Regions from separate parts of the Selenomonas sp. oral taxon 136 genome, predicted to be linked through region 2. Evidence: riboswitches for the same ligand, from Rfam matches in the RefSeq annotation. Region 2 holds a riboswitch; each other region holds the start of a gene.

Evidence for each region. A riboswitch is a leader RNA that binds a small molecule or an ion and turns the genes downstream of it on or off. The one in region 2 is predicted to bind molybdenum cofactor.
Region 1: another riboswitch for molybdenum cofactor. It lies ahead of AXE86_RS09280 (TonB-dependent receptor); the one in region 2 lies ahead of modA (molybdate ABC transporter substrate-binding protein).
Region 3: another riboswitch for molybdenum cofactor. It lies ahead of AXE86_RS05370 (hydrogenase small subunit); the one in region 2 lies ahead of modA (molybdate ABC transporter substrate-binding protein).
Region 4: another riboswitch for molybdenum cofactor. It lies ahead of AXE86_RS00700 (FecCD family ABC transporter permease); the one in region 2 lies ahead of modA (molybdate ABC transporter substrate-binding protein).

Annotation. Positions count from the first base shown of each region.
Region 1 is NZ_CP014239.1:1,939,396-1,946,675, forward strand. Features, by position in the region: gene malQ (4-alpha-glucanotransferase) at 1-3,441, shown strand, start outside; molybdenum cofactor riboswitch at 3,505-3,654, shown strand; gene AXE86_RS09280 (TonB-dependent receptor) at 3,743-5,755, shown strand; gene AXE86_RS09285 (Rossmann-like domain-containing protein) at 5,837-6,622, opposite strand; gene AXE86_RS09290 (ABC transporter substrate-binding protein) at 6,702-7,280, shown strand, end outside.
Region 2 is NZ_CP014239.1:821,517-828,796, reverse strand. Features, by position in the region: gene scfB (thioether cross-link-forming SCIFF peptide maturase) at 1-160, shown strand, start outside; tRNA gene AXE86_RS03820 (tRNA-Gln) at 210-285, shown strand; gene AXE86_RS03815 (DUF4418 family protein) at 389-811, shown strand; gene AXE86_RS03810 (FtsX-like permease family protein) at 808-2,013, shown strand; gene AXE86_RS03805 (ABC transporter ATP-binding protein) at 2,010-2,690, shown strand; gene AXE86_RS03800 (sulfate/molybdate ABC transporter ATP-binding protein) at 2,758-3,804, opposite strand; gene modB (molybdate ABC transporter permease subunit) at 3,801-4,472, opposite strand; gene modA (molybdate ABC transporter substrate-binding protein) at 4,469-5,275, opposite strand; molybdenum cofactor riboswitch at 5,269-5,399, opposite strand; gene moaC (cyclic pyranopterin monophosphate synthase MoaC) at 5,412-5,930, opposite strand; gene AXE86_RS03780 (molybdopterin-binding protein) at 6,170-7,198, shown strand; gene AXE86_RS03775 (molybdopterin molybdotransferase MoeA) at 7,209-7,280, shown strand, end outside.
Region 3 is NZ_CP014239.1:1,112,603-1,119,882, reverse strand. Features, by position in the region: gene pfkA (6-phosphofructokinase) at 1-162, shown strand, start outside; gene AXE86_RS05395 (ParA family protein) at 199-963, shown strand; gene AXE86_RS05390 (ParB/RepB/Spo0J family partition protein) at 950-1,948, shown strand; gene AXE86_RS05385 (DUF4446 family protein) at 2,033-2,554, shown strand; gene AXE86_RS05380 (M23 family metallopeptidase) at 2,676-3,596, shown strand; gene AXE86_RS05375 (hypothetical protein) at 3,611-4,612, shown strand; molybdenum cofactor riboswitch at 4,925-5,079, shown strand; gene AXE86_RS05370 (hydrogenase small subunit) at 5,393-6,481, shown strand; gene AXE86_RS05365 (nickel-dependent hydrogenase large subunit) at 6,478-7,280, shown strand, end outside.
Region 4 is NZ_CP014239.1:145,083-152,362, forward strand. Features, by position in the region: gene AXE86_RS00690 (ABC transporter substrate-binding protein) at 1-278, opposite strand, end outside; gene AXE86_RS00695 (ABC transporter ATP-binding protein) at 366-1,151, opposite strand; gene AXE86_RS00700 (FecCD family ABC transporter permease) at 1,151-2,155, opposite strand; molybdenum cofactor riboswitch at 2,238-2,393, opposite strand; gene AXE86_RS00705 (TonB-dependent receptor plug domain-containing protein) at 2,559-4,529, opposite strand; gene AXE86_RS00710 (ABC transporter substrate-binding protein) at 4,612-5,559, opposite strand; gene AXE86_RS00715 (ABC transporter ATP-binding protein) at 5,552-6,421, opposite strand; gene AXE86_RS00720 (FecCD family ABC transporter permease) at 6,442-7,280, opposite strand, start outside.

The DNA.
Region 1 (7,280 bases), 1.1 Mb from region 2:
TCCTATCAGGTAGAACATAATTCGCAGAACATCTACTTCCGCTCCATCGTCGGCGCGGCAGAGGCGGGGAGCCGGATGCGTCTTGGCCTGCAGCTCCGCACGGATGAGCCGGTGCGGCAGGTACTCCTGCGCCTTTGGCAAGATCAGGCGGGGGAGCAGCTCGTCACGCTCGTGCCGCATGATGCGAATGCCGCACAGCGGTTCTACACTGCGTGGATCGAGCTGCCGGATCATGGATGCCTTCTCTGGTACTACTTCATCATCACGATGGAGAGCGGCACGTATTTCTACGGGAACAACGCGGAGATGCTTGGCGGCGTCGGCGCGCTCTATCGCGAGCAGCCCCCCTCCTATCAGGTGACGATCTACAATCGCGGAGCGCACACGCCGGACTGGTTCAAGAACAGTGTCATGTATCAGATCTTCCCCGACCGCTTTGCGCGTGCGGGGGATACCATCGTGCGCAAGAAGGGCGCTGTCATCCGCACGGACTGGACGGACGACCCGATGTATCTCAAGGATCCCGACACGAAGGAAATCATCGCCTATGACTTCTTCGGCGGGAATCTGCGCGGGGTTATGGAAAAACTCGACTACCTCGAAAAACTTGGCATCTCGTGCATCTACTTCAACCCCGTGTTTGAGTCCGAGAGCAATCATCACTACGATACGGGTGATTATCATCGCATCGATCCCATGCTGGGCGATATCGAGGATTTCCGCCGTCTCGTCGCGGCAGCACGCGAGCGCGGCATCCGCATCATCCTCGACGGCGTATTCAGCCATACGGGGAGCAACAGCATCTACTTCAATCGACGGAAGCAGTATGATTCGATTGGCGCATATCAGTCGAAGGAATCGCCGTACTACTCGTGGTATCGTTTTCGCAATTTCCCGAATGAGTATGACTGCTGGTGGAATTTTGACACCCTGCCGAACGTCAACGAGACGGATCCGTCCTACATGGACTTCATCATCACAGGGGAGGACAGCGTCCTCCATCACTGGATGAACGAGGGGATCGCAGGCTGGCGTCTGGACGTCATCGACGAGCTGCCGCCGACCTTCTCCAAGACCTTCTTTGCCGAGCTCAAGAAGCGCAGCCCCGATGCGGTCATGATCGGTGAGGTCTGGGAGGACGCGTCGAACAAGGTCGCCTACGGCACGCCGCGCGAGTATCTCTCGGGTAACGAGATGGACTCGGCGATGAACTACCCGCTGCGCAGTACAATGCTGGACTTCCTGACGGGGGCGGCAGACGGTGCGCTGACGGTGCGGCGCATGGCGAGCCAGATCGAAAACTACCCGAAGGAAAATCTCTACGCCATGATGAACCTCATCAGCAGTCATGACGTGCAGCGTGCCATCACCATCCTCGGTGATGTCCCATACTACGAGGGCATGCCCGCAATCGAGCAGTCGCGCGTGCGCATGACGCTCGATCAGGCGATGCTCGGTATCCGCCGCCTCATCATGGCGACGCTCTGGCAGATGACCTATCCCGGCGTGCCGAGTGTCTACTACGGCGACGAGATCGGGATGCAGGGGTTCAAGGATCCGTTCAATCGCCGCCCCTACGACTGGGAGCATGGCAATCTCGAGATCCGTGACTGGGTAACACGCTTCATTGCTGTGCGCAACGGGAACGATGCACTGCGCACGGGCGACATCCTGCCTATCTACGGGGCGGGCGACGTCATCGCCTACGCGCGCACGATCCGTTCGGGCTACGACGTGTTCAATGAGGAGAAGGAGCCCGGCATCTTTGTCGTGGCGTTCAACCGCAGCCGGACGGAGACGCTGACCGTCGATCTCGACGTGAGCGACTTTGCCTGCGGTGTGTTTGAGGACGTCTTTAAGCCCTCGCGCACCTACGAGGTCGAGCGCGGACATCTGCGCGTCCGCATCCCACCGCTCTTCGGACTGCTCCTGCGCGAGCGACAGGAGGAGCAGAGATACGAGCGCAAGGCGGGCATCCTCCTGCATCCGACCTCCCTGCCCTCGAAGTACGGTGTGGGCGACTTCGGCAAGGAGGCGTACCGCTTTGTTGACTTCCTTGCAGATGCGGGGCAAAAGGTTTGGCAGATCCTCCCGCTCAGCCCCGTCGGAAGCAGCTACTCCCCCTATCAGTCCATCTCCGCCTTTGCGGGGAACTTTATGCTCATCGACCCCGAGCCACTGGCTGCGCGCGGCTGGCTGAAGGAGAAAGACCTTTTCCTGCCATACGAGGCGAACTCGGGCTTCATCAACTTTGATCGCGTACGCACGTTCAAGAAGGAGATTCTGGAAAAGGCATTCCGCGCCTTCCGCGCACAGGGGGCGGCAGATGCGGATTACCGTGCGTTCTGTGAGAAGGAAGCATACTGGCTTGAGGACTATGCGCTCTTTCACGCGGCGAAGAAGGAGTACGGCGGCGCGGCGTGGACGGAGTGGGATGCAGCGATCAAACGCCGTGACCCTGACGCACTCCGCTCGCTCCGTGAGCGGCAGCGCGATGCGATGGAGCTTGACTACTTCAAGCAGTACGTCTTCCATACACAGTGGAACCGCCTGCACGACTACGCACGCGCGAAGGGAATCGAGATTCTCGGCGATATGCCGATCTTTATCGCGCAGGACAGCGCGGACGTCTGGGCGCATCAGCACCTCTTTGACCTGAACGAGGACGGCACGCCGCACACCGTCGCGGGCGTACCGCCCGACTACTTTGCCGTGAACGGGCAGCTGTGGGGGAACCCGCAGTACAACTGGGACGCCATGGCGGCGGAGAAGTACGCATGGTGGAAACGCCGTTTCCGTAAACTGCGCGAGCAGGTGGACATCATCCGCATCGACCACTTCCGCGGATTCGAGTCCTATTGGTCGGTGGACGGCAAGGCGGAGACCGCGCTTAACGGCACGTGGCTCAAGGGCCCCGGCAAGGCATTCTTCGACGCGATCGAGAGCGACCTCGGCAAACTCAACGTCGTTGCGGAGGATCTCGGCATCATCACGCCCGACGTGGAGCGCCTGCGTGACGACTGCGGCTTCCCCGGGATGCGGATCGTCCAGTTCCTCATCGCAGGCAGCAGCTCGGGGCGCATCGGCTTCACCGCGCCCGAGAACAGCATCGTCTACACAGGGACGCACGACAACAACACCACCGTCGGCTGGTACAGCCGCGACATCGACGAGGTGCTGCGCGAATCGCTCGCCAACCTCGTGGGGACGACTTCCGACCGCCCGCGGACCATCTGTCAGCGTCTCATCAAGGCGGCGTATGCCTCACGTGCCCGCATGGCGATCATCCCCATGCAGGACATCCTCGGGCTCGACGAGCGCGCACGCATGAACACCCCGGGCACCGTCGGGCTCAACTGGCGCTGGTGTCTCAAGAAGGACTACCTCCTCGAGATCGACCCGCAGAAGTTCAAGGCACTCTGCGTGCGCTATCGGCGGTGAGAATAGGGGACTGTTAGAAATGGATTGACAGGATAAAAGAATTTTAGTAGAATTAAACAGAAAATTACATACGTTTTCCGAGCAAAAATATCCTAAGGGCTTATGCCTATGGTATTGCGCCTGAGCAGATACATGGCTGTGTGTCTGTTCACAGGGCCGTCGCAGAAATGCGGCGACCTTCCCGTATTGAAAAGGAGAACGATGAAACAGGATGACTCTGAGTGTGTTCTTGCAGAGACTGTTTTTCGTGCGGTCAGTACGGGGAACAGTCTTTTTTTGTGCAGGAATAGGAGAGGTATTCATGAAGCACAGCAGAAAACATTCAGCGGTATTTGCCGCGGCGGTCGCGGCAGGATTTGTCTTCCTCCCGCATGCGTATGCAGCGGATGCGGACTACACGACGGATACGGTCAATGTCGACGCGGACGGCGTCGACAAGTATCTCGTGACGACGAACACAATCACGGAGCAGGAGATCAAGGAGCGCGGCTACCGCGACCTCTCCGACATCCTCTCGCAGGTACCGGGGATCTATATGGCACCTGCGTCAAAGGACAGCAAGATGGTGCGCGTCCGCGGTGCAAGTTCTGACCAGACAAAGGTCTATATCGACGGCATTCCCGCATTCCCACTCAACGGTATTGTATCGAATGCCGCATCCGATCTCTCGACCATCTCCGCAGACAGCATCGCGAAGGTTGAGATCATCAAAGGACCGGGACCGGTGCAGTACGGCACGGACTATAAGGGCGGCGTCATCCTCGTTACGACGAAGGACGGCAGGGGGCCCGGAAAGTTCCGTGTGAGTGTTGCGGGCGGCTCGAATCACACCTTCGACACGAAGCTCGGCTACAGCGGCAGCGATAAGAACATCAGTTATGCCGTCAATCTGTCAAGGCATTATTCTGCAGGCTATCTGGAGAATCAGACAGATAAGAAACTATATTTTGACGGCAAGATTCGGTTCAAGACGAGCAATAAATCCTCATTGACATTGAACGGCTACTACTCCGATATGGACAGAGAAGTTCCGGAGTCTGTTGATCCAGCGACAGGCCAGTATGTTGCGCCACGTGGACCCAGATGGTCGGTGCAGGCAGGAAATCATATAACCACTAATCATGTAAAGAATAACAATGCGACGGATTGGCACTTTAAGGGGTTCCGTCAATCCAATATTGCCCTGCGGTATGAAAGCAGACCGAATGATATATGGCAGTATGATGTTAAGTATTACCACATGATCGATGAGAACAATCTTTGGGTGCGTAATCTGCTCGCGACGGAGGGCGGTTCTCTTCCGTTCTTTACGCATGGGGCACCGCAGTGGTATCGCAGTGGATGGTTCTCGCGCGGCAACGGCGTCGAGGCGAACGCATCTGTTGCGTATAACAGCAGAAACGTACTGAGTTTTGGTGCGAAGTATATAAAGCTCAGTTGGAATACGGATGAAAACAATACCTCCTACCGCCGTGATGGCAATGATGCACGTAAAAGCTTCTATGTTGAGAATGCATGGAGCCCGAGCAGCAGGACGCGCCTGACACTTGGCGTTCGCTATGAGGGGGTAAGGCAGGATTATATGGACAATAAATCGACGCCGAAGACAAGCTCCTATGCACATGCGACAGACCCCGTCTTTAACATCACACATGATGCAACGAAACGCGATACGGTTCGTTTCTCGGCAGGGCGCTCGCATGTGTTCGTCGGTTCCAAAGATGCGGCAGGCAATATCCGTAATGGTTATCCCGTTCCAAAGCCGGAGCGCAACAGCAGCTATGAACTTGGCTGGAAGCATAAATTTAGTCCAAAATCTGACCTCGATGTTTCCTATTTCCGTACAGAGGTGAGGGATCGCCTTACTTTTGTGACTTTTGGGAATGATCGTGTCTTAGGAAATGTCGATAAGACCCATATCCGTGGACTGGAACTTGCCTACCGGCAGACATTCAGCCCGAAGTTCTCGGGATTTGCCAACTATTCGTGGATTCGTGCCGAGGATGAGAGCAAGGAGAAGACAACGATTGCTTCGGGACTCCCGACGCAGATGTTCAACTTTGGTGTAACCTACCGCGAGGGAAAGCTGCGCTCGACGCTCCTTGGACGTGCGATGCGTGCACGTCTGGATACGCTCGGCAGACCGACTAGTGCCGGATACTTTGCAGCGGATCTTGATCTGCGCTATGAGCCTATCGCGGATATGGGTGTATTCCTGCGCGTCAATAATCTCTTTGACACGGATTACCAGTATAGCTGGGGAAGCCCTGCCGATGGAACGAACTTCCTGCTTGGCATGGATATGACCTTCTGATTGTTCAATGAAAAACAGAGTTGCCATACGGATAGCGTACGGCAACTCTGTTGTGTTGTTTGGGATCGCTGATCGGTCTGTTTATCGTCCGCCCGAATGCGGCAGAACGTCCGCCATTTTCCCGCAGCATGCGATGTCGGTCTCATAGCCGAAGTGGACGAGGTCGGCAGCGAGTGCGGCATCTGTCACGGTGAACCCCGAAAGCCCGTCTGCTCCGTAGTCAAAGAGGCATGGGTGCATCGGCACGGACGGGCCGACGATGACGGTCACAGCGTTCGCTGAGAGCTCCAACAGGCGCGGCATGGTCTTGTTCGCGAACGTCGCCCCCGTCATAAAGACGTAGTCCTGCTGCGGCAGGAGGAACTCTGCCGCCTCGGCGGGGTAGTCGCCCCACTCAGGCTGCATCTCGAGGATGGAGAGGTCGCAGATGGACTCCCATCTCTTTTGAAAGTTCGGGAAGTGTCCGATGACGGCGACCTTCTTCCCGCGAATCTGCTCCGTATAGAGGGTGAACGCCTCGAGCTTCTTGCGCTCCTCCGGTGTCGCAGCAGATGCGTCGTCACCGTGAAATCCTTGCATCGCCGCCACCTTTGACGGCTGATTGTAGTAGGCGTTGATGGCAGCGGCGGCGATGGCTGCCTCCTGCCCCTGCCACGAGCGGACGTATTCGCCCGCCTCGCGCAGGGAGCAGCCGAGAAAGCTCTCCTTGCGCAGGCGCGGGCGGCTGTAGGCGGGGATCGTCATGCAGACGCCGACCAGATCGCCCGCGCGCACGAATGTCCACGGACGGCTGACGGCGTAGTCCTCGATGTAGATATCGTCAGGCAGACCGTTGATGATCTCATCGTACAGATTCCAATAGTTCAAAAAAATACCTCCATTCGATGTCTCTGTGTTCATAGGATAGCACAGGGATGCGGAGGTTTCAATGCGAAAGGAGATGCTGATGAAGAAAAGAAATATGCTGCTCGCCCTACTGCTCCTGCTCCTCGTCCTGCTCGTCGGCTGCGGACAGGAGGCAAAGGAGGAGAGTGCACCGGTTGCAGATACATACGCGTTCACGGACTCGGCGGGGCGCACGGTTGAGATTCCAAAGAAAATTGACCGCATCGCCCCGTCGGGCGGGCTCGCGCAGATGGCACTCTTTGCGATTGCCCCCGATAGGCTCGTCGGTGTCTCGGGGCAGTGGAAGGACACCGTCCTCCCCTTTGTGGGAGATCAGTATCGTGACCTGCCCGTCCTCGGCCAGTTCTACGGGATGAAGAATTTTAACAAGGAGGCTGTGCTCTCAGTCAATCCGCAGATCATCATCGACATCGGCGAGAAGAAGTCGACCATCGTTGAGGATATGGATCAGATTCAGGAGTTGCTCGGCATCCCCGTGATCTTTATCGAGGCGCGTCTCGACAATACTGATGAGGCGTACCGTACGCTCGGCAAAATCCTCGGCCGCGAGGCAGAGGGGAATGCCATTGCCGACTACTGTCAGAAAACGTATGCGCGCAGTGCAGAGCTCGCTGAGAAG
Region 2 (7,280 bases):
CTGCCACGCGAACGCCGATCTCTTTCATGGGGATATTCGGCAGCCGTACGAGATTGGCTGTGCGATTCAGAAGAAGCGTCTGGAGTGCGCGATTCTTGTGCAGGCGGTGCTCGCGATGGAGAAGGAAGAGGGGGAAGAGGAGCAGAAAAAAATTTCTTGACAAGATTTTCATCTTCCGCTATAATTCGCTATGTTGCTGAGAGAGCGATAGGGGTATCGCCAAGTTGGTAAGGCACGGGATTCTGAATCCCGCATGCGTTGGTTCGAGTCCAGCTACCCCTGCCATTTGAATTTTGAGGAGCTGCCCTGAGGGGCAGTTCTTTTTTTCTTTTTTATTGAAACTTTTTATCATCTCTGGTAGGATAGATAAAAATGCCAGATAAGGGGAATGATCATGAGCAGCGAGAAAAAGGGAATCGGCGTGTGTCCGCTTCTGCAGATTGTGCTGAATGCGATATTTTTCATTGGCATACAGACGACCTTTGCGCCATGTGCACCGCATGAGGATGGAACGTGGATGACTTGTCATTGGGCAGGAGAGGCGCTGACGGGGCTTGCTGCCGTTATGCTCATCCTGTCCCTCCTGCATCTTGTGCCGCTGCGCTCAGGAACAAAGACAGGGCTGGCCATTGCGATGATTCCGCTCGCTGTGCTGGTGATCTGTCTTCCGGGACATCTTATTCCGCTCTGCATGATGGAGACCATGCGGTGTCATACGTTGATGCAGCCATCGGTCAGCGTGATTGCCGTGCTGAACATCGTCCTTTCTGCCCTGTATCTGTGGCAGCATCGAAAGGGGGAGAATGAGTGAAGTTCAGTGAAGCACTTGCCCTGCGCTCCTGCCGCAGGAATATGGCACGCTCCGCGACGCTTGCTGTGCTGACGGGGATTCTTGCCCTCGTGATCTTCGGCGGCTCGGAGATGCTGCTCGGGCTGCAGGGCGGTCTGATTCAGTTTCAGCAGCGGCTCGGTGCAGATGTCATTGTCCTGCCGAAGGCGGCAGAGGGAGCGGGCTCGCTGGAGGGGGTGCTCGTGCAGGGCGTTCCCGCGCAGTTCTACATGGAGGAGCACTATCTCTCCGATCTGCGCAGCATGGCGGGAGTGGCGCATGCGACGCCGCAGTTCTTCCTTGCCTCGGCACATGCGGGCTGCTGCTCCGCAGCGGTGCAGCTGATCGGCTTTGATCCCGCCTCGGATCAGACCATTCAGCCGTGGATCCGCGAGAGCTATGGCGGTACGGTCGGCTATGGCGATATTCTCGTCGGCAGCGGCATTTCCGTGCCTGCGGATGGGATGCTGACGTTCTACGATCTGCCCTGCCGCGTTGTGGGACGGCTCACGCCGACGGGAACGGGGATGGATACGGCGGTTTACACGAATATGGAGACGATCCGTGCAATGATGGCGAATGCATCGAAAAGGGGCTTTGATGTGTTTCAGGGGGTTCCGACGGAGGATGCGATCTCTGCCGTGATGATACGGACGGCGGACGGGTTCTCGCCCGAGGGCGTCGCAGAGGCGGTCAATGCGGCATATCCCGCGCTTACGGCGCGCCCTGCACACGGAATGGTGCACGCAGTGGAGCAGGGACTGGGCGGTATCTTGGAGATGATCGGCGGGCTCGTCATAGTGGTCTGGGTGATCGCCGTCGTCGTTCTCGGCATCGCCTTTCACCTGTCGGCGCGCGAGCGGCGGCGCGAGTATCTGATGCTGCGCATCGCGGGGGCGGCGCGCGGCTTTTTGACGCGCATGATGCTGACGGAGGCGGCACTCGCCTCGGCGACGGGTGCTGCGGCAGGAGTTGCACTCGGCGCACTGATTATTCTGCCCTTTGCCGGCCTGATGAAGGCGGGGCTGATGCGCCCCTATATTCTCCCCGACGGCGGGACGATTCTGCTGCTGGCGGTGAATACGCTCCTCGCAGTGACACTGTCTGGGATGCTGGCGGCGGCGTGGACGGTGGGGCGCGTATGTACGGCGCCGATCAGCACACTGCTGAGGGAGGATGGATGATGGAACTGCGGGCGGAGAAAATCAGTCAGGATTTCCTGCGCGACAGTGCGCGGGAAGGGTACATTGTCGCTGTGGCGGAGACGGATCTGTGCCTCTCCTCCGGTACGGTGACGGCGGTCATGGGGCATTCGGGCAGCGGCAAGAGTACGCTGCTGCATATCTTGGGCGGGCTCCTGCCGCCCGTGACGGGGAAGGTGCTCATAGGGGAGACGGATCTCTACGCACTGCCCGAGGATGCGCGTGCGGAGCTGCGCAGCAGTACGCTCGGCATTGTGCCGCAGCAGCCGATGTCGCTTCGCGCGCTGACGGTGCGGGAGAATGTCCTCCTCTCGGCGCTTCTCTATGGCAGGGAACAGGACGTGTCTGCACATGCGGATGCTCTGATGGAGCGGCTTGGCATCGCACCGCTCGCGCATGTCTGTCCGTCGGAGCTTTCGGGCGGGGAGCTGCGCCGCATGATGATCGCGCGGGCCCTTGCCGGCGTGCCGCAGATTTTGCTCCTTGATGAGCCGACGGGCGACCTCGATGCGGAGAATACACGGCGCGTGCTTGATCTCGTGCGCGAGACTGCCGATGCAGGCACGGCAGTCCTCCTCGTCACACATGAGCGCGAGGCAGCATCATATGCGGATATTTGCTATATGATGGCAGAGGGGCGGCTGACGCGCTCTGCGTAGTACAGAAAAACGCCCTTATGGCGCGATGCACCATAAGGGCGTTTTTGTATGCGTTTGTCTGTCTCCCCTAATCCCGCAGCAGCATCAGTGCTTCAGGCGGAAGGCAGATGCGCAGGGCTGCGTTTTCGCTCACACGAAGTGCATCCCATGCGGGCTTGTCCACCTCCCAGCGCACGCGATGAGCACCATCGGCGAAGCGAAGCATGACGATCATGCTGAAGGTGCTCTCGATGATCTCTGCGATCTGTGCGGTGAAGACGTTCTCGCCGTCTTCCTGCACGGGAACGAAATAGTGTGCGCGGATGGCGATATGGTGCGCATCCGTCACATCGTCTGTGACCGCGAGCGTGATGCCCCAGTCGGTCGCCTCGATGTGTGCCGCGTCGAGGCGGCGGGCGGCAGAGATGTTCTTGCATCCTGTGAGGCGTGCACCTGCACACGTACCGGGACTGCGGAAGAGCTCGTGCCGATCCATCGGGGGTGTGAGCTGTCCGCGGTCGACGGTCGCGATCTCCTGCGCGATGCGAAATGCCTCGTCGCGGTCATGTGTGACGAGGATCGCCGCGATGTTCTGACCCATGAGGATCTCGCGCAGTGCGGTTTCGATCTGCCACTTGAGATGGGTGTCGAGTGCGGAGAGCGGCTCGTCGAGGAGCAGGACATCTGCGCCGCGCGCGAGGATGCGCGCAAAGGCAGCGCGCTGCTGCTGTCCGCCTGAGAGCCCTGCTGGGTAGGCGTTTTCGAGTCCGTCGAGGGAGAAGCGCGCCACGTTCTCGGCGAGGATGCGTTCCTTTTCCTCCTGTGATCCGTCCAGTGCAAAGATGATGTTCTCGCGGACGGTCATATTCGGAAAGAGCGCGTAGTTCTGAAAGAGGTAGCCGACACTGCGCTCCTGCGGCGGGAGGTTGACTCCTGCACTGCTGTCATAGAGCGTGCGGCCGTTGAGGATGATCTGTCCGCGATCCGGCGTCTCAAGCCCCGCGATGCACTTCAGCGTCATGCTCTTGCCGCTGCCCGACGCGCCGAGCAGGGCGAGCGTCGTATTCGTGAGCGTGAAGTTCGCGCAGAGCATGAAGTCACGCAGGCGTTTTTCGATGTTGACGACGAGGTTCATTCACGCACCTCCCGTTTGAGGTAGAGATTCATCGCACCGATAAAGAAGAGCGAGAACAGGGAGATGATGACTGCCCAGCGAAAGGCGAGGTCGTAGTCGTTTGCCTGCACTGCCGCATAGATGGCGGTGGACATGGTCTGCGTGCGTCCCGGGATATTGCCCGCGAACATGATGGTCGCACCGAACTCGCCGAGGGCACGGGCAAACGAGAGAACGAGCCCTGCGAGGATGCCGTGCCGTGCATTCGGCAGGATGATGCGCCAAAAGATGCGTCCGTTGCTGACACCGAGCGTCTGCGCCGCATGAATCATGCTGCTGTCGAGTGACTCGAAGGCACCGCGTGCCGTGCGGTACATGAGCGGAAGACTCACGATGACCGCCGCGATGACCGCCGCACGCCACGTAAAGACGAGCGGCAGGTCGATGGAGAGGAGGGCGCTTCCAATGGCACTGCGCTTTCCGAGAAAGAGCAGGAGGAAGAACCCAACGACGGTCGGCGGCAGGACGAGCGGCAGAGTAATCACAGCATCGGCAATGGTCGCCGCAATATGGCTGCGGATACGCAGCACACCGTAGGCGAGCCCAATACCGACGAAGAAGGTGATGACCGTGGCAAGCCCTGCGACCTCAAGGGAGATGAGCAGCGGGGAAAGTGTTTCGTCCATCATTCTTTCACGGTGAATCCGTATTTCTCAAAGACCTTGGCAGCCTTGTCTGTCTGGAGGAAGGCGAGGAATTCCTTCGCCGCCATCTCGTTCTTGGAGTCCTTCAGCACGGCGGCAGGATAGACGATGGGCTTATGCGTGTCGGCAGGGGCAACGGCGGCGACCTTCACCTTGTCCGAGATGGCGGCATCCGTCGCATAGACCACGCCGCAGTCCGCGTCGCCCGTCTCGACCCATGCGAGCACTTGACGCACATCTGAACCGTAGACGGCACGCGCCTTGACCTGGTCGAGGATGCCGAGCTTCGTAAATACCTCCTCGCTGTACTGTCCGACGGGGACGCCCTTCGGCTCACCGAGGGCGATGTGTGCAACCTGCGGGTCGAGCACTGCCTTGAAGTCGGGCAGATTCAGCTTGCTGTCCTTCGCCGTGATGAGAACCACGTCGTTGACGAGAAGATCGACGCGCGTACCGTCCGCAAGGAGCTTCTTCTCGTCGAGTGCATTCATCTGCTTCTGTGCGGCGGAGACGAATACGTCGGCGGCTCCGCCGTTCTCGATCGCCTGCTGTAGGGCGCCGCTGCTGCCGAAGTTGTAGACGATATGAACCTCTTTGTTGTTCTCCTCGTACATCGCGCCGAGTTCCTTCATCGCGTCCGTGAGGCTCGCCGCCGCAGAGACCTGCAGCTCGATGGGGCTCTCCTGCGGCGTCTCCATCTTGTTCGCGCTGTTGCCGCCGCCGACGCAGCCGGCGGTGAGCAGTGCCGTGCCCGCCAAGAGGGCGGTAAGTGTCTTTTTGATGTTCATGTGATGTTTCTCCTTTGCGAATGGGAGGTATGTCCGTTTCCCGACATACCCTGTGACGATATGCGTCAGGCAGAGTGCCATAGATGTTTCCTTAGACGTGCTCTGCTCGGAGAGGGTGAGGGAAAAACCCTCCTTCTCAGCGGACGAATGTGCCGCTCTTGCCGCCGGACTTACGCTCGAGGCGGATGTCTGTGATCTCCATGCGCTTGTCGATCGCCTTGCACATGTCGTAGATGGTCAGCAGCGCCGTGCTCACGGCGTGCAGTGCCTCCATCTCCACGCCCGTTTCGCCTGTGACCTTGACCGTCGCCGCGGCATATACCGCATGGCGCGGCACCTCCTCAAGCGTGAAGTCAATGCTGCACTTGGCGAGCGGCAGCGGGTGGCAGAGCGGGATCATGTCCGCGGTGCGCTTTGCCGCCATGATGCCTGCGATGCGCGCGACACCAAGGACGTCGCCCTTTTTTGCCGTGCCTGCCGTGATCGCCGCATAGACCGCTTCGCTCACGCAGATCCGTCCACTCGCGATGGCCTCGCGATGCGTCTTGTTCTTGCCGCTGACGTCGACCATGATGGCGGCACCGCCTGCATCGAAATGCGTCAGTCCTGTTTCTGGCATCGATATCCTCCTTTCTTCTTGAAATAATTTTATCATAGCGGAATCGGCAGAGAAAATCAATTGTGTTTCTCTAACATTAAATGAATCTATCTATAATTTAGGAAAACTCATAGAGGTTATTTATTTTTTGTGGTATAATCAATAATAGATATTCATAATTGAGAATCGTTTTATGTGATATAATTTAATTTGTGCCGTGACGGCGGTGGATGGAGTGCTTTATAGGAGAGTGACGGCACTTGCGGAATGCCGCCGAATCAAGCGGGGAGAGCAGTATGCGTGAGGTTCGTGTTCAGGATGCGGTGGGGATGGTGCTCTGCCACGACATTACAGAGATTGTGCGCGGGGAACGAAAGGGCGCACGCTTCCGCAAGGGCGATGTGATCCGTGCGGAGGATATTCCCGTTCTTCTGCGCATTGGCAAAGAGCATATCTTTGCCTGGGAGGACGATCCGAATCTGCTGCATGAGAACGATGCGGCGGCGATCCTGCGTGATGTCTGTCAGAATGAGCACATGGCGGCGAGTGAGCCGAGCGAGGGCAAGATAGAGCTGACCGCGACGACGGCAGGTGTGTTCGAGGTGAACGAGGATGCGCTCAATGCCGTCAACGACATCGAGGATGTCATGATTGCGACGATTGCGCAGCACATGCCTGTCAAGGCGGGGACGAAGCTCGCGGGGATGCGCGTGATCCCGCTCGTCATCGACAAGGCGGTGATGGAGCGGGTGCGTGAGACGGCGGGCACTCAGCCGATGCTGCGGATTCTGCCGTATCAGAAGATGAAGGTCGGCGTGGTGACGACGGGCTCTGAGGTGTTCCATGGGCGCATCAAGGATACGTTCACGCCCGTGATCGATACAAAGCTGCGCGCCTTCGGGCTGAAGGTGGATGAGCATCGCCTTTCGGATGATGGGACGGAGCACACGCGTGCGGCGATTGAGGAGCTGCTCGACGCGGGGATGGATATGGTGCTCTGCACGGGCGGCATGAGCGTCGACCCCGATGACCGCACGCCGGCGGCGATCAAAGCGACGGGGGCGCGCATCGTGACGTACGGCGCGCCTGTGCTGCCGGGGGCGATGTTCCTGCTCGCCTACTATGAGAAGGATGGGCGGCAGGTGCCGATCATGGGGCTGCCGGGCTGCGTGATGTACTCGCCCGCGACGATCTTTGATATTATTCTGCCGCGTGTCGCGGCGGGCAGCGCGTGGACGCGGCAGGAGATCACGCGCCTTGGGATTGGCGGGCTCTGCATGGGATGCAAGGTTTGCCACTATCCCATTTGCCCGTTCGGAAAGTAAGGAGAATTCCATGCAGGATATCGAACTTGAACAGGCAATCGAGGTACTGCTCGCACATGCAGTACCCGTCGCGGAGACGGAG
Region 3 (7,280 bases), 290 kb from region 2:
CAGCTCGGCGAACAGGCGGCACTCGCACTCATCTCGGGGCTCTCGGGCATTGTGTTCGGCTACCACAAGGGACACGTCGTCTCCGTCAACCTCTACGACGCCGTCAACAACAAGAAAACACTCGATCCCGAGTACCTGCACCTCGCAAAGGTACTTTTCTAGAACATCCACCGCAGCACCCGTAGAAAGGATGATCCCGTGGCAAAGATCATTGCGGTTGCCAGTCAAAAGGGCGGCGTCGGCAAAACGACGACGGCGGTCAATCTCGCCGCCGCCGTCGCGCGTGCGAAACGGCGCGTTCTGCTCATCGACATCGACCCGCAGGGAAATGCGACCAGTGCCTTTGGCATCGACAAGAGCACACTCCCCGCGACGACCTATCGCGTCCTGATCGACGGAAAGCACATGCGCGAGGTCATCATCGAGTCGGACTACCTCGTCGACGTCGTTCCCGCCAATGTGGAGCTTGCGGGCGCCGAGGTGGAACTGGCGTCGCTGGAACATCGTGAGACACGCCTGCGCAAGGCGATCGCCGAGGTGCTGACCGACTACGACTACATCTTTATCGACTGCCCGCCCTCCCTCGGCTTTCTGACATTGAATGCACTGACGGCGGCACACGCCGTCCTCATCCCCATCCAGTGTGAGTTCTTTGCCCTCGAGGGCGTGGCGCAGCTGATGAAAACCATCAGCCTTGTTAAGGAGCGCGCCAATCCGAAACTGCGTGTCCAGGGCGTCGTGATGACGATGTACGACTCACGGACGCGCATCGCGGGGCAGGTCGTCGACGAGGTGCGCGACGTCTTTGGCGACGCGCTCTATCAGACGATGATTCCGCGCAACGTCCGACTCTCGGAGGCACCCTCCTTCGGGCAGCCGATCACCTCGTACGACATTACATCGCGCGGGGCGGAGATGTATATTGCACTCGCAAGGGAGGTCATACGGCGTGAAGAAGGCTAAAACAGGCGGCCTCGGGCGTGGGCTCGGCGCACTCGGACTCGGAAAAGACGCGCTCACCCTGCCGACCGACCCGCCGCCGGAGGAAAAGACAGAAACCGCTGCAGCCTCCGCGGGCGTCCCGGCGGAGCTCTCCATTGACGTGATCCAGCCCAACCGCTTTCAGCCGCGCCGCGAGTTCGACGAGGCGGCACTCGAGGAGCTGCGCGAGTCCATTGCACAGCACGGCATCCTCCAGCCCGTCACCGTCCGCGACATTGGCGCGGGCAAGTACGAGCTCATCGCGGGCGAGCGGCGTCTGCGCGCCGCCAAGATGGCAGGGCTCACGACCGTTCCTGCATTTTTCCGCACGGCGAACGACGCGGAGATGGCAGAGATGGCACTCATCGAGAACCTCCAGCGTGAGGATCTCAACCCAATCGAGGAGGCACACGCCTATCAGCGGCTCCTCACCGAGTTCAAACTCTCACAGGAACAGCTCGCGCGCCGCGTCGCACGCAGCCGCTCGGCAATCGCGAATAGCGTCCGCCTCCTGCGCCTCGCGAAAGAGGTGCAGGCATTCATCGCGAACGGCGTTCTCACCATGGGGCAGGCACGTCCGCTCCTCGCGCTCGAGACCGCCGCGCTGCAGCGTGAGGCGGCAGAGTACATCCAGGAGCACGAGCTCTCGGCACGCGGCGTCGAGGCGCTCGTCAAACGCCTGGCGAAGGATCCGAACGCACTGAAAAAATCAGCGCCGCCAAAGCCAGAGAAAAAGCCAGACCTCTTCGTCCGTGAGGCAGAGGAGCGCCTGACGCGCAGCCTCGGCACGAAGGTACGCATCCAGACGGGACGCGAGGAGGGGAAGGGGCGGCTCGAAATCAGCTACTTCTCCGCCGAGGATCTGGAGCGACTGCTGTCGCTCCTGACCGTATCGGCAGACGGCGTGGCAAAAGAGGACAAGCGTGCGGCACTGCGCGCATTCTCCACGCAGAAATTCACCGTATAGGATGTGCGGCGTGCCGTCTGCCGCCCTCTGGGGCACATCCGCCTCCGCCCCATGGGGGACGGAGGAAAGAAGGGAAGAGAGAACTTGTTTTTTAGTAATCTAGTGAAGTCGATCGAAGCATATGATGCAGCCCTCCTGCTCACCGCGCTGCTCCTGATCTTCGTCCTGCTCATCCTCGTCATCTACGTCATGGTACGGCTCTCGACGATGAGCAGCCGCTACCGCGCGATGATGCGCGGCTCGAGCAAGGACGATCTCGAGGGGATGCTGATCCAGCACGTGCGCACGGTGGAGGAGGTCGCGGCAACGAACGCACGCATCCTCGAGGAGAACGAACTAATCCGACAGTTCATCCGCCAGTCGCTCGTGCGCGTCGCCTCCGTGCGGTTCCGCGCCTTTGAGGACATGGGGGGCGACCTCAGCTATGCCGTCGCCCTGCTCGATGCGAACAACGACGGCGTGATCTTCTCCAGCATCTTTGCCCGCGAGGACTCGCGCAGCTACATCAAACCGATCAAAAACGGATCGTCGGACTACCCGCTGAGCGACGAGGAAAAGGACGTACTGAAGGAAGCCATGGCAAAACCGCTGCCCATCCAGTACTGAGAAGATATCAACGGACAAAAACCTGCTGTGTCACAGCAGGTTTTCATATTCTTTGGATAGGATAGGGAAATAGGGAAATAGGGATCGGACAGGAACATCTCGATGGGAAGAGGGGGACGCGTTGAGCGAAGAACAATCACGCTATAAACTGCAGCTGGTGGATCGGGAAACGGACACGACGCACACCGTGCGCCTCTCGCTGCGCGCCCTGCGCCTGCTCGCCATGGGCGTGGGCGCGGGGGCGGCACTCGTCGCTGTCGGCTCGATTTTCTCCATCTACACCCTCACGCATGCCTACCTCCACGAGGAGGAGACGGCACAGCTGCGCGAGGCGAACCGCATCCAGCAGGAGCAGATCCGCCAGATCGCGAAAAAGGCCTCCGCGCTTGGGCAGGAGGTCGATGCCATCCAGCGTACGGAGGACGGGCTGCGCGCACTCGTCGGCGCACCGCCCGCGGAGACGGACAGCGCGGTACAGGAAGGAGATGCCGCACCGGCACCGACAGGCGGCGCACCGCACACACTCACCACCGATGAGGTCGGCGAGGCACTTACGATGCTTGAGGAACGCACCGCAGTGCGCCGCACCTCCATCGGACAGCTCGCCGCCATGATGCAGAAGGATGTGCCGGGGGCATCCTCCTTCCTGGGTGACGATACACCCGTCACCACCCCGACAGGCTGGCCGACGGACGGCTTCATCAGCTCAGGGTATGGACTGCGCTGGAACGGCGCGGAGTTCCATCAGGGCATCGACATCGCCGCCGAGATGGGAACACCCATCGTCGCGACGGCGGACGGCGTCGTGACCATCGCGGGCTGGAACGCGGGCGGCTACGGCAACATGGTCGACATCGATCACGGGAGCGGCGTTTCGACACGCTACGGACACGCCTCGGCGGTCGTGGTGACGGTGGGACAGCGCGTGCGGCGCGGACAGATCATCGCCTATGTCGGCTCGACGGGGCACTCCACAGGACCGCATCTGCACTACGAGGTGCGCCTCAGCGGACAGCCCGTTAACCCGACCTCGTATTTGTAAGCAAAGGAGACACTATGAAATCCATCACCTGCCTGCTCGCCGCAGGAATCCTCCTCCTCCCCGTCAGCGGGACGGCCGCCGAGAAGGAGACGGAGATCCATGTCGTCATGGCGGCAGAGGAGTCTCATGGAGACGCTGCCGCGTCAGAACAGCGCACCACATCTGCCGCAAAAGATGCGCAGGAGACAGTGGATACGGAAAAGACGACAGACAGGGCGCAGACCACGGCGGAGCCCGCGGCAAAGGACCGTGCGGCATCGGAACAGCGCACGCAGGAAGATGCCTTCGATGCGGAGATGGATGAGCTCGGCACAGAGAACGCTCCAGCAGAGCAGACACCGCAGACCAATGCCACCTCGGCGAGAGATGCGGAGGCAAAGACGAAGACGAAGACGAAGACGGCAGAAGAAACGGCTGATGGGGAAGGGACGGCCGAAGCCGTTCTTGTCAAAGAACCTGTGAAGGAAAAGGCGCCAGCCGCCGCAGCGACGGACGGTGCAGGGCATTCCGCCGTGTCTGCAGAGCCTGCAAAGAAGGCAGATGCAGCGGATAAAAAAGCTGAGAAAAAGCATGCCGCTGCCGCTGCTGATGCGGCAAAGCGCGAGGCATACGGCAAAGAGACGGCGATCGAGCCCATCACGCTGAAGGACGGCGACTGGGTCTTCATCGAGGGCGACGAGCGGCGCGGCTGGTTCTTTGACCGCAGCCGCATGAAGCGCAACGCCGACGGCTCCGTCTCCTACTGGCAGCTCATCCTCTACAACAACCTCGGTCGGGCACAGTTCGCCGAGGCGATGAAGAATGCGGACTACGAGCACCTCGGCTACACCATGCAGCGGCGCGTGCTCAGCCCGAAAAAGGACGCCATCAGCACCTACGAGATCCTCGCCTACGACGGGAATAGCGCACTCATCACGGAGAGCAGCCGCGAGGGGCACCGTGCCGTGATCCGCGCAAACACCATGACGGAGAAAGAGCGCGACGCCGTACGGCAGGAACTGCGCCGAAAGAAATAACAGCGAGGGACGCATCTCCCCATGTGCATCATCACCGATGCCGGGAGGGATGCGCCCCTTTTTTGATCGAATTAAGGAATCGCTGATAAAACAGTCTCTCGGTACTTCCCTAAGATGGCTGTGCCGAATTTATCAGTGCTTCCTTAACTGCAGATACAGCATCCATACACCGCGAATGGATCACTCTATAACTATAATAAACAAGTATAACTCAAACATGTGATGAGAATAATTTTCGCATATTGACAGGCTGTTTTCACTCTGTTAAACTGTTATTAATTACATAGGTATAGAGGTACATTGTACCTCTCGGTTTCCGAGCAAAAGCATCTAAGGGCGATGCCTATGATGCTGCGCCTGCGCCGCAGGGAGTGATCCCTGCAGTGCACAGGGTTTCGGCAGAAATGCCGGAGCCTCCCTTCCGAACGCGGTTTCCTGCAGAAAACCCGCTCCCTTGAAAAGGAAACGACAACATTGCCGCGCAAGGGCGAGGAGAGGATATTTTGATGCAAAATATCCCTTGGATTCGTCTGCTACGAGGGACTGTTTGTCGTGCCCTCGGGTGCGTCGGACGGTTCCTCCTTTATTATTTTGTACGGAGGGGCCCTGGCTTTCGCGGGATTGGCTTTATATATCTGATGTGTGGGAAGTATTGACGCAAGTTTCTGTTGTCAATCGCCCTGTCGTTCTGCTCGCAAAGGTGTCTGTGTGCCGATCGCGGCGGGATGGATGCGGGTGTTTGGCATGACGGCAGTCTTCCATGGAGACAGGAGGCATAATGTGAACAAAAGGGAGAGCTTGTGGGAGGCATATCTCGCAAAAGGTTTCAGCCGGCGGAATTTTCTCAAGGGCTGCGTGACCCTCACGTCGCTCATGGGGCTGAGCACGGATAACCTTTCAAAGGTCGTCGAGGCCGCCGAGGCGAAGCCGCTGCCGGTTGTGATCTGGCTGCACGGGCATGAGTGCACGGGCTGCGATGAGTCGTTCATCCGCTCGGGCGCACCGCTCGCATCGGATCTCGTGCTGAACGAGATTGCGCTCGAATACAGCCATCTCCTCTGCGCCGGCGAGGGTGAGGCGTTCGAGGCACATCTCGAGGAAACGATCAAGAAGTATCATGGCGAGTACATCCTTGCCGTCGAGGGCGCGGTTCCCATCGGGGAGCACGCCTGCACCTGCATGTCGGGCGGTCACTCCTTCGAGCATACGCTGAAGCACGTCACGGAGGGAGCAAAGGCGGTCATCGCCTACGGCACGTGCGCGACGGCGGGCGGCATCCAGGCCGCTGCGCCGAACCCGACGGAGTCCAGGGGGATCCGCTCCCTCATCGGCGCGAAGCCCTATATTGCTGTGCCCGGCTGTCCGCCGATTCCCGAGGTCATGACGGGCGTCATCATGCACGTCGCGCTCTTCGGCACACTGCCGCCGCTTGACGGCGAGGGACGTCCGCGTCAGTTCTACGGCAACCGCATTCACGACACCTGCTACCGCCGTCCGTTCTTCGATGCGGGCATGTTTGCCGAGCGCTTTGACGACGCGGGTGCAAAGGGGGGCTGGTGCCTCTACAAGCTCGGCTGCCGCGGCCCCGAGACGTACAACTCCTGCGGCAATCTGCGCTGGTATCAGGGGCTCTCGTACCCCATCCAGTCGGGCGCACCCTGCATTGGCTGCAGCAACGCGAACTTCTGGGATCAGGCGCCGTTCTCGAAGCGTCTGCCGGAGTACAACGGCATCGATGTCGACATGGTCGGCGCAGGCCTTGCCGTCGCAACGGCAGTCGGTGTTGCGGCGCACGCCGGAGCGAGCCTTGTACAGAAGAAATGCCATGAGAAGCAGCTCGAAAAAGAGGGAAAGCAGGTGCATGAATGAAACACGTCGTTGTAGACCCAATCACCCGTATTGAGGGACATCTGCGCGTTGAGCTGCAGGTGGACGAGGCATCGGGCAAGGTCACCGATGCCATCTCCTCCGGCACGGCATGGCGCGGCCTTGAGCTCGTCATGAACGACCGCGATCCGCGCGATGCATGGGCATACATTCAGCGCATCTGCGGCGTCTGCACATCTTCTCATGCGCTCGGCTGTCTGCGTGCCGTCGAGGACGCATTCGGCATCACGATCCCAAAGAACGCGCACTACATCCGCAACATCATTGCGGCGTGCCTCGGGCATCAGGATCACATCATCCATTTCTACCACCTCCACGCGCTTGACTGGGTCAGCCCGCTCGAGGCACTGAAGGCGGATCCGGCGGCGACGGCGGCACTCCAGAACACGGTGCTCCAGACCTATCGCCTCCCCTTCCGTGGACCGGCGGCATTTGACACGGACGCCTACCCGCACGACTTCCCGATCGCATCGCTGGACTACTACGCCGCGATCAAGGCAAAGGTGCAGAAGATCGTCGACAGCGGTCAGCTCGGCATCTTCTCCGCGCAGTGGTGGGATCATCCGGACTATCAGCTCCTCCCGCCCGAGGTGCATCTCATGGCGATCTCGCACTACCTCGAGATGCTAGACAAGCAGAAGGATCTCGTCGTTCCGCACGTCGTCTTCGGCGGAAAGAACCCGCATCCGCACTATGTGCTCGGCGGCATGCCCTGCTCCATCTCAATGGAGGACGGCAACGCGCCGATCAATGCGGCGCGTCTCGCGATCGTCGACCATTC
Region 4 (7,280 bases), 680 kb from region 2:
CGCGGATAGACCTGCGCGAACCATGGGAGCCCCTGCACATTCTTCGTCGTTGTGACGAGCTTATCCGCGCCGCCGAGAAGCAGCACAACCTGATTGTTCGCGTGCCAGAGGTCGGCGATGCGCTCCACGTTCGCGGGAATCGTGACCTCCGTGCCGTCGATGTCCGTGACCGTGCGCGTCGCGTCCTGCTTGCCCTGCGCGGCGTTCTCCGTCCCGCAGCCTGCCAGTGCCATGACCATCATAACGAGGGCCAGCAGCGCAATGAGATTTTTCTTCATACCATCCACCCTTTCATAGAGATGTTGTTTATTTTAAAGCAGAGCAGCTCCCACGGAAAACGCCGAGAGACATACACTGCGGATTTCCTACAGCCGTGGGATCACACAGACCGTACGCTGCACATTGTCGCTGTGGAAAAGGCTCAGCTTCGTCCCGTACAGCTCCTCCAGATGCGATGCCCGCACCTCGTCCACGGATTCGTAAAAATCCATATGCGTGCCGAAACAGAGCGCGACGCGGCTGTTCAGCAGCAGTGCCTGCTCGGGCAGATGCGTTGTAAAGACGACACCGTAGCCCTTTGCACGCAAGCTATCGATGGTCTGCAGGACGAGCACCTGATTGCGCACGTCAAGTGCTGCCGTCGGCTCGTCCATAAGGATCAGCCTCGTATTTTGAAGCAGTGCGCGTCCGATGGCGACCAGCTGCCGCTGCCCGCCGCTGAGCTCCCTGCACTGGCGGTCGCGAATGTGTGCAATGCCGAGCTCCTCGAGAATCGCATACGTCTGCGCATAGTCCGCCTTGCTCGGCGCGGAGAACATCCCTGTGCGCACCGTCGCGCCGAAGGACACATAGTCACGCACCGTAAACGAACTCTCCGCGCTGATGATCTGCGGCACAAACGCGATCTCCCGCGCGCGCTCACGCGGCGACATCGCATAGATGTTCTGCCCGTTCGTATAGATGCGTCCCTGCGTCAGCTCCTGAAATCCCATCAGGCACGCGAGGAGCGTTGACTTGCCGACACCGTTGCGCCCGAGGAGCGCGAGCACCTCACCGCCCTTGATCGAAAACGAAATATGCTCGAAGATGTACGGCGCGTCCGTGCGATAGCGAAACGAACCGTCGTCGAGCCAAAGCATTGCGCGCTCCATCAGAAATACCTCCGCTGGCGGTAGAGAATCCACGCAAAGAACGGTGTGCCGACGAAGCCGCAGAGAATTCCGAGCGGCACCTCCGCAGAGGTCAGCGTACGCGCGAGGAGATCGGCGAGCATCAGGAAGGACGCGGCGAGTACCGCCGTTACGGGCAGGAGATGCGCGTGATTGCCGCCGACCAGCATTCGCGCCAGATGCGGCAGGATGAGACCGATCCAGCCAATCGTTCCGCTCAGGCACACCGCCGATGCTGTCAGCAGGGTTGCGAGCGCGATCACGGCAAGACGCTCGCGCTGCACATTCACGCCGAGACTCGCCGCCTCCTGATCCGAGAGCGACAGCACATTCATGCGCCAGCGCATTGCGATCAGCCCCGCAAGCGTGAGCAGGATAATCGGCGTCACGTAGGAGAGACTATCCCATGAGACCTTCGCGAGGCTGCCGAGCTGCCAATAGACAATATCTGCGAGCTCCGTATCGGGATCGGCGAGATACTTGAGGAGCCCGATCACCGCCGCCATAAATCCGGAGACGATAATGCCGCAGAGCACGAGCACAATGCGTGAGCGATTCTGCACGAGTTTCGGCAGCATGAGGGTCATCGTCACCGCCGCGATGCCGCCAAGAAATGCCGTGACCGCCGTGCCGCCGAGCGTCAGATGCGCGAGAATCGCAAGACACGCGCCCACGCTCGCGCCCTGCGAGACACCGAGCAGATCGGGCGAGACGAGATCGTTGCGAAAGACACCCTGATACGCTGCGCCCGACACGGCAAGCGAAATACCGACAAGAATCCCGCCGAGCACGCGCGGCAGACGAATCTCCATGATGACGTTATACATGGACGCATCCCATGTAATTGGCAGATTGATGAAATGCGATGCAAGAATTAATATCACCTGATCGAACGGGACGTAGAACCGCCCCACTGAAAGTGACACGATAAAAAACACTGCGGCAAGCACAAGCCCCACCGCCATCATACGAGGATACTGCCCCATAAAGTCCCTTCCCTATTCTTCAAAATCCCCAAAAGACAACAAAAAATCCCCGGAAATCCGGGGATTTGCACACAAAAAGAGCAGCCATCCCGCCGGTTTTCCTTTGCAATGCAGACAAAAGTCTGCGGGCAGGGAAGGACGTTTCCATACCTTCCCCCGTGATCTGCGGGATTCCGCGATCAGGCCGACGCACCATAGCATACGCCACAGGTACGGCGGCTCGAAAAACATAGCGCGTAAGAAAGCACTGATCTATTCGGCACAACCATCGATCTGGCACACCTCATCGTATCAGCGATTTCTCAAATTGTTCGCTTAGTATAACATGAGAATCGCATGAAGACAATGATAAAATTGACAGATGGCAGTGTTTTTGTCACAATGTGTGAATGCCCTTGTCTCATCAGAATGTCATGCGTACCCCCGTGCGCCAAATGCGCCCGTCGGAGGCAAGTGCATTGCTCGATTTGTCAAAAATATTGTCAATGCCGAGATAGGCACTAAAGCGGTCGCTGAACTTCTTGCGAATGACAAAATTCATAAGGCTGAGATTGGCATCACGCGATACAGAAGCCCTGCCGACTTGCTCTGAGTAGCGATAGCCGCTTGTCCAGTCATTCCACAGGATAGCATCAATCCCGTTTTTCGGGTTCTCATAGCTGAGCTGCAGGCTTGCCGTATGGCGGGCCCGCCCCTCCAGCCGCTTCCCTGTCGTGTCATCCCGCGCATCAAGATACGTGTATGTTCCGCGCAGAGAAAATCCCGCACCCAGAGGACGCCTAAGTTCCGCCTCGATGCCCTGCATCGTCGCACTCGATACGTTCTCATAGACGCCGTTTGCCAACATATGGAATGTCGGGAAAGGTACAGGTGTGAGCGTCGTATTGATATTGATCAGGTCATCGACCTTGTTGTGGAAATAGGTCAGTTTGCCAAAGTGCTTCCCTCGCTCTGCCTCAATGCCCAAATCAAAGTTGAGTGCCTTCTCGGGCTGTAGATTCGGATTGCCGTGGATATGTACCACCATCGCGGCATTGGGGGTATGCTGCCAGTCAAAGTAGAGCTCACTTGCAGTCGGAGCACGATATGCTGTCCCGACGTTTGCTTTGATGCGCGTATTCTTGCTGAGCTGATACGTCGTGCCGAGTTTTCCCGTCACCTCTGTACCAAACGTGTCGTTATAATCCCAACGAACAGAGGGAATCAGCAGCCATTTGGGACTGATGCACCACTCATCCTGCAGATAGAGCGCAGCATACTTCATCGTGCTGTCGCCAAGGTGATTGGTGGTGCCTTCTCGAACGAGCGTCCCCGCGCCTTGAATCCGTGTGCTCTCCATATCCTCCACACGATATTCGCCGCCAAAGGTCACCAGATGATTGTCGCCGAGCTGCACACTGCGTTTCCCGTCCAAAATATAGGAATTGAATTTCATCACGTCGAAGCTGGAAAGCGCGCTGGTAAGACGGTTTCGCGTATTCTGATCCTTGTTAAAATACGTATAATACGCCCGCAGGTCATAGCTTCCGCGTTTGTCTTCTCCGGACAGCGTTACCCCCGTAGAAATACGGTCATGATTGTAATCCGTTCCCTGCGTCGCCGAATCCTTCATATAGAGATTCTCACGCAGATAGTCGAGAAACACATCCACTCGTTTATTTTTTGTAAGTTCCATGCGTCCATCGATATTGAAGAAGTATTTATCCCCATACATATTGCTTGCCGCGTTCGTGCCGCGCTCATGGATATCCGTCATCTTAAAGCTCGACGAGAGCGCCCACTTCCCCCTCTTCTTTCGTTCCACGCGGATGCCGCCGTCTTTCTGCCGCGTTGTCCAGTCCGTCAAGACACTCACGCTGTCTTGCTTTGGTGTCTTTCGGATGATGTTGATGACGCCGCCAAGTGCATCCGCACCGTAAAGCGAGCTTGCTGCACCGCGCACGACCTCGATACGATCAACATCGTCCATATTGATGCGCTGCAGTTCATAGTAATTCGCCGTCTGACTCGTATCCTCGGTACGGATCCTTCGCCCATCGATGAGAATTAGTGTCTGGTTCGTACTAAGCCCGCGAATGGCAGACTGATTGCCGACCATCCCGTTCTCACGTATATCGATGCCAACAGCCAAACGGAGTGCCTGAGCAAGATTCTCCGCTCCCATCCGATCGATGTCTTTACGTGTAATGACCTCCGCAGAGGCAGGTGACTCTCTCAGCAGCTGTTCGGTACGCGATGCGGTGACAACGATGGGGTCTGTCTTGACCTGCAGCGAATCTGCATCTGCATCAGCTGCATAGGCCGGCAGGGAGAGCGCACTGAGTACGGCAGTGGTCAGCAAGGCATTTCTCTTTCTCATAAGTGAATGAATCATGTAGAAGCTCTCTTTCTAAAACAATTAATAACAAAACGACAACAGGGCAACGCGTACCGTGCTGGGCGATACAGCGCGTGTCCTAGTCCTCTGCATACATGGCATCTGCGAGCACCTGCAGCGCATCTGCCGCACGTATGCCCGGATTCACAGCAAAGAGGTCATACGGCAGGACGTAGACACGTCCTCTCTTTACGGCAGAAACATCTGCCCATGCAGGGTTTTCCTGCAGATCGTGACGCATCTTCGGCTCCAATGTTTCGGTCGGACCATGGACGATAATGAAGATAACATCGGGATTTTCCCGCGCGACAAACTCCATCGAAAGCGGTGCGTATGCACCGTCTTCCTCTGCCGCATCTGCGATATTGCCGCCGCCGAGCATGTTGATGAGTCCGCCGGTAAAACACCTTCCTGTCCCCATATTAAAGCTGTCCGGTGCGCCAAATACGAGCAGGCTTTTCGGTGGTGTTTTTCCCTTCACTTGCTGCTCTACTGCGGCCATTTTTTCCTGAAGTGAAGCGACTGCCTCCTCTGCCCTCTGCTCACTCCCTGTCAGACTGCCGTAAAATCTAAGCGCCTCATAGAGAGAGGGAACATCATCAAGAGCACGGATGTAAATGGGGACTCCTGCCTCACCGAGCGTCCCTTCAAGATCCGTATGAAAGGGCACATTGGTACCGATGACAAGATCCGGCTGTAGAGAAAGGATCTTCTCCAGATCCGGCTGATGAATGATGCCAACCTCTTCGGCAGAGGCCGTTGCCGCCTGAACCTCCTCTGAAAGTGCCTGAGATGTCGGTTTCCCAACAACAGCATCTGCACCTCCTGCCGCGACGAACAGATCCAGATTGGATGCGTTGAGGCATACAACACGCTTTGGATGGACAGGAATGGACACCTCGCGCCCCGTGCTGTCCGTCACCGTCAGTTCAGTCGGCTGCGACACCTCCTTTTCTTTCGGCCAGAGTGCGAATACGGCCGCAGCAATCATGCAGAGTGCTGCAAGAATGACGATGATTTTACGCATACAAAACCTCTCTCTTCTCCCGTGCTACGCACTGCGGAAAGCATAGCCGTGTGCGTTGCCCCGCAAACTCCATATCCCGCACGAGGCTATCAACGCCATAAAGATTACGCACCAGATCGCAGGTAAAAACGTCCTCCGGCACACCATCCGCCATCACACGGCCATCGGCGAGTGCAACGAGATGACTGCTGTAGCGCATGGCCTGATTGAGATCGTGGAGCACCATGATAACAGTGAGCCCAAGCGTATCGTGTAAACGTTCGACGAGTTCCATCAAAGCAAGCTGATGACAAACATCGAGATACGTTGTCGGCTCATCGAGCAGGAGAATCTCCGGCTGCTGTGCCAATGCCATGGCAAGCCGTACACGCTGCCGCTCACCGCCGGAGAGCGCGGTCAGCGGCCGCGCAGCAAAGGGCAGCAGTCCCGTCTGCCGAAGTGCTGATTCACTGGCTTCGGCATCTGTTTTGGAAAAACCATCCCAGAAGCCACGATGCGGCAAACGCCCCATACGTACGAGCTCCATCACGGTGATGTCGGCCGGCAAATCCGCACTTTGTGGAAGAAAGGCAATGCGTTGTGCAACTTTCCTCATAGGCTGTTCCCATATATCCTGACCTGCCAGTTCGATTCTGCCGCTGCGCAGCGGCAGAATCCGCGCAAGAGCCTTGAGCAGGGTCGATTTTCCTGAACCATTTGGCCCAATGATTGTGACGATCTCCGCACGATGTATGGTGAGGCTTACCCCGCGCACAATATCTGTCTTCCCATAGCCAAGCGTAAGCTCCTTTGCGGAAAGGATGACCTGCTCGCTAGTTCCCTTCTTCTCCCATTGATTCTGTTCCATCTCGCTGCACTCCATCTGCATAGCCTCCTCTCCCATCACTCTTTCATGCCTTTCTTCAAAAGGTAAAGGAAAAACGGCGCGCCAAGAAAGGACATAAATACGCCGACGGGGATCTCGACGGGCGCAAACACCGTCCGCGCTGCCGCATCTGCCCCCGTAATCAGTGCTGCGCCCCACAGAGCTGCCGCCGGCAGCAGATAGTCAAAATCTGCCCCCGTGAGGAGACGTACAATATGCGGCACAACGAGTCCGACGAAGCCGAGCATCCCCGCCGCACTGACAGCAGATGCGGCAAGCAGTGAGGCAAGCACAAGCAGGACAAACCGTGCACGCGGCACGTGCACCCCGAGACTTCTTGCCGTCTCCTCGCCGAGCTGCAGCGCATTTAACCATCGGCTGCCAAGAAAGGTTCCGGCGATACCGATCAGAGTGTATGGCAGTACCATCTCGACATGCGTCCAACTGCGTCCGGCAAAGCCGCCTGCCATCCAGTTCACCGTCCCCTGTACGCGATCAGAGTAAAAGACCATAAGCGCAGTCATCGCTCCGCCAAAAAATGCAGCGATTGCGACACCAGCAAGAACCATGCGCATGGGGCGCACACCGTTTTCCCACGAGAGTGCAAAGACGAGTGCCACAGCAACCATCGCACCGCAGAATGCGGCCAGCGGCACAAAAGAGGTTTGTGCCGGAAGAAGGATCATGATACACATAGCCGCCAATCCTGCCCCGGAAGAGACACCGATGATGCCGGGGTCAGCCAGTGGATTTTTGAGGATCCCCTGCAGGATGCACCCTGCCAACGCGAGATTGATCCCTGTGAGCGCACCTGTCACGATACGGGGCAGACGGATGTGGAAAAGGATGCGGTAGT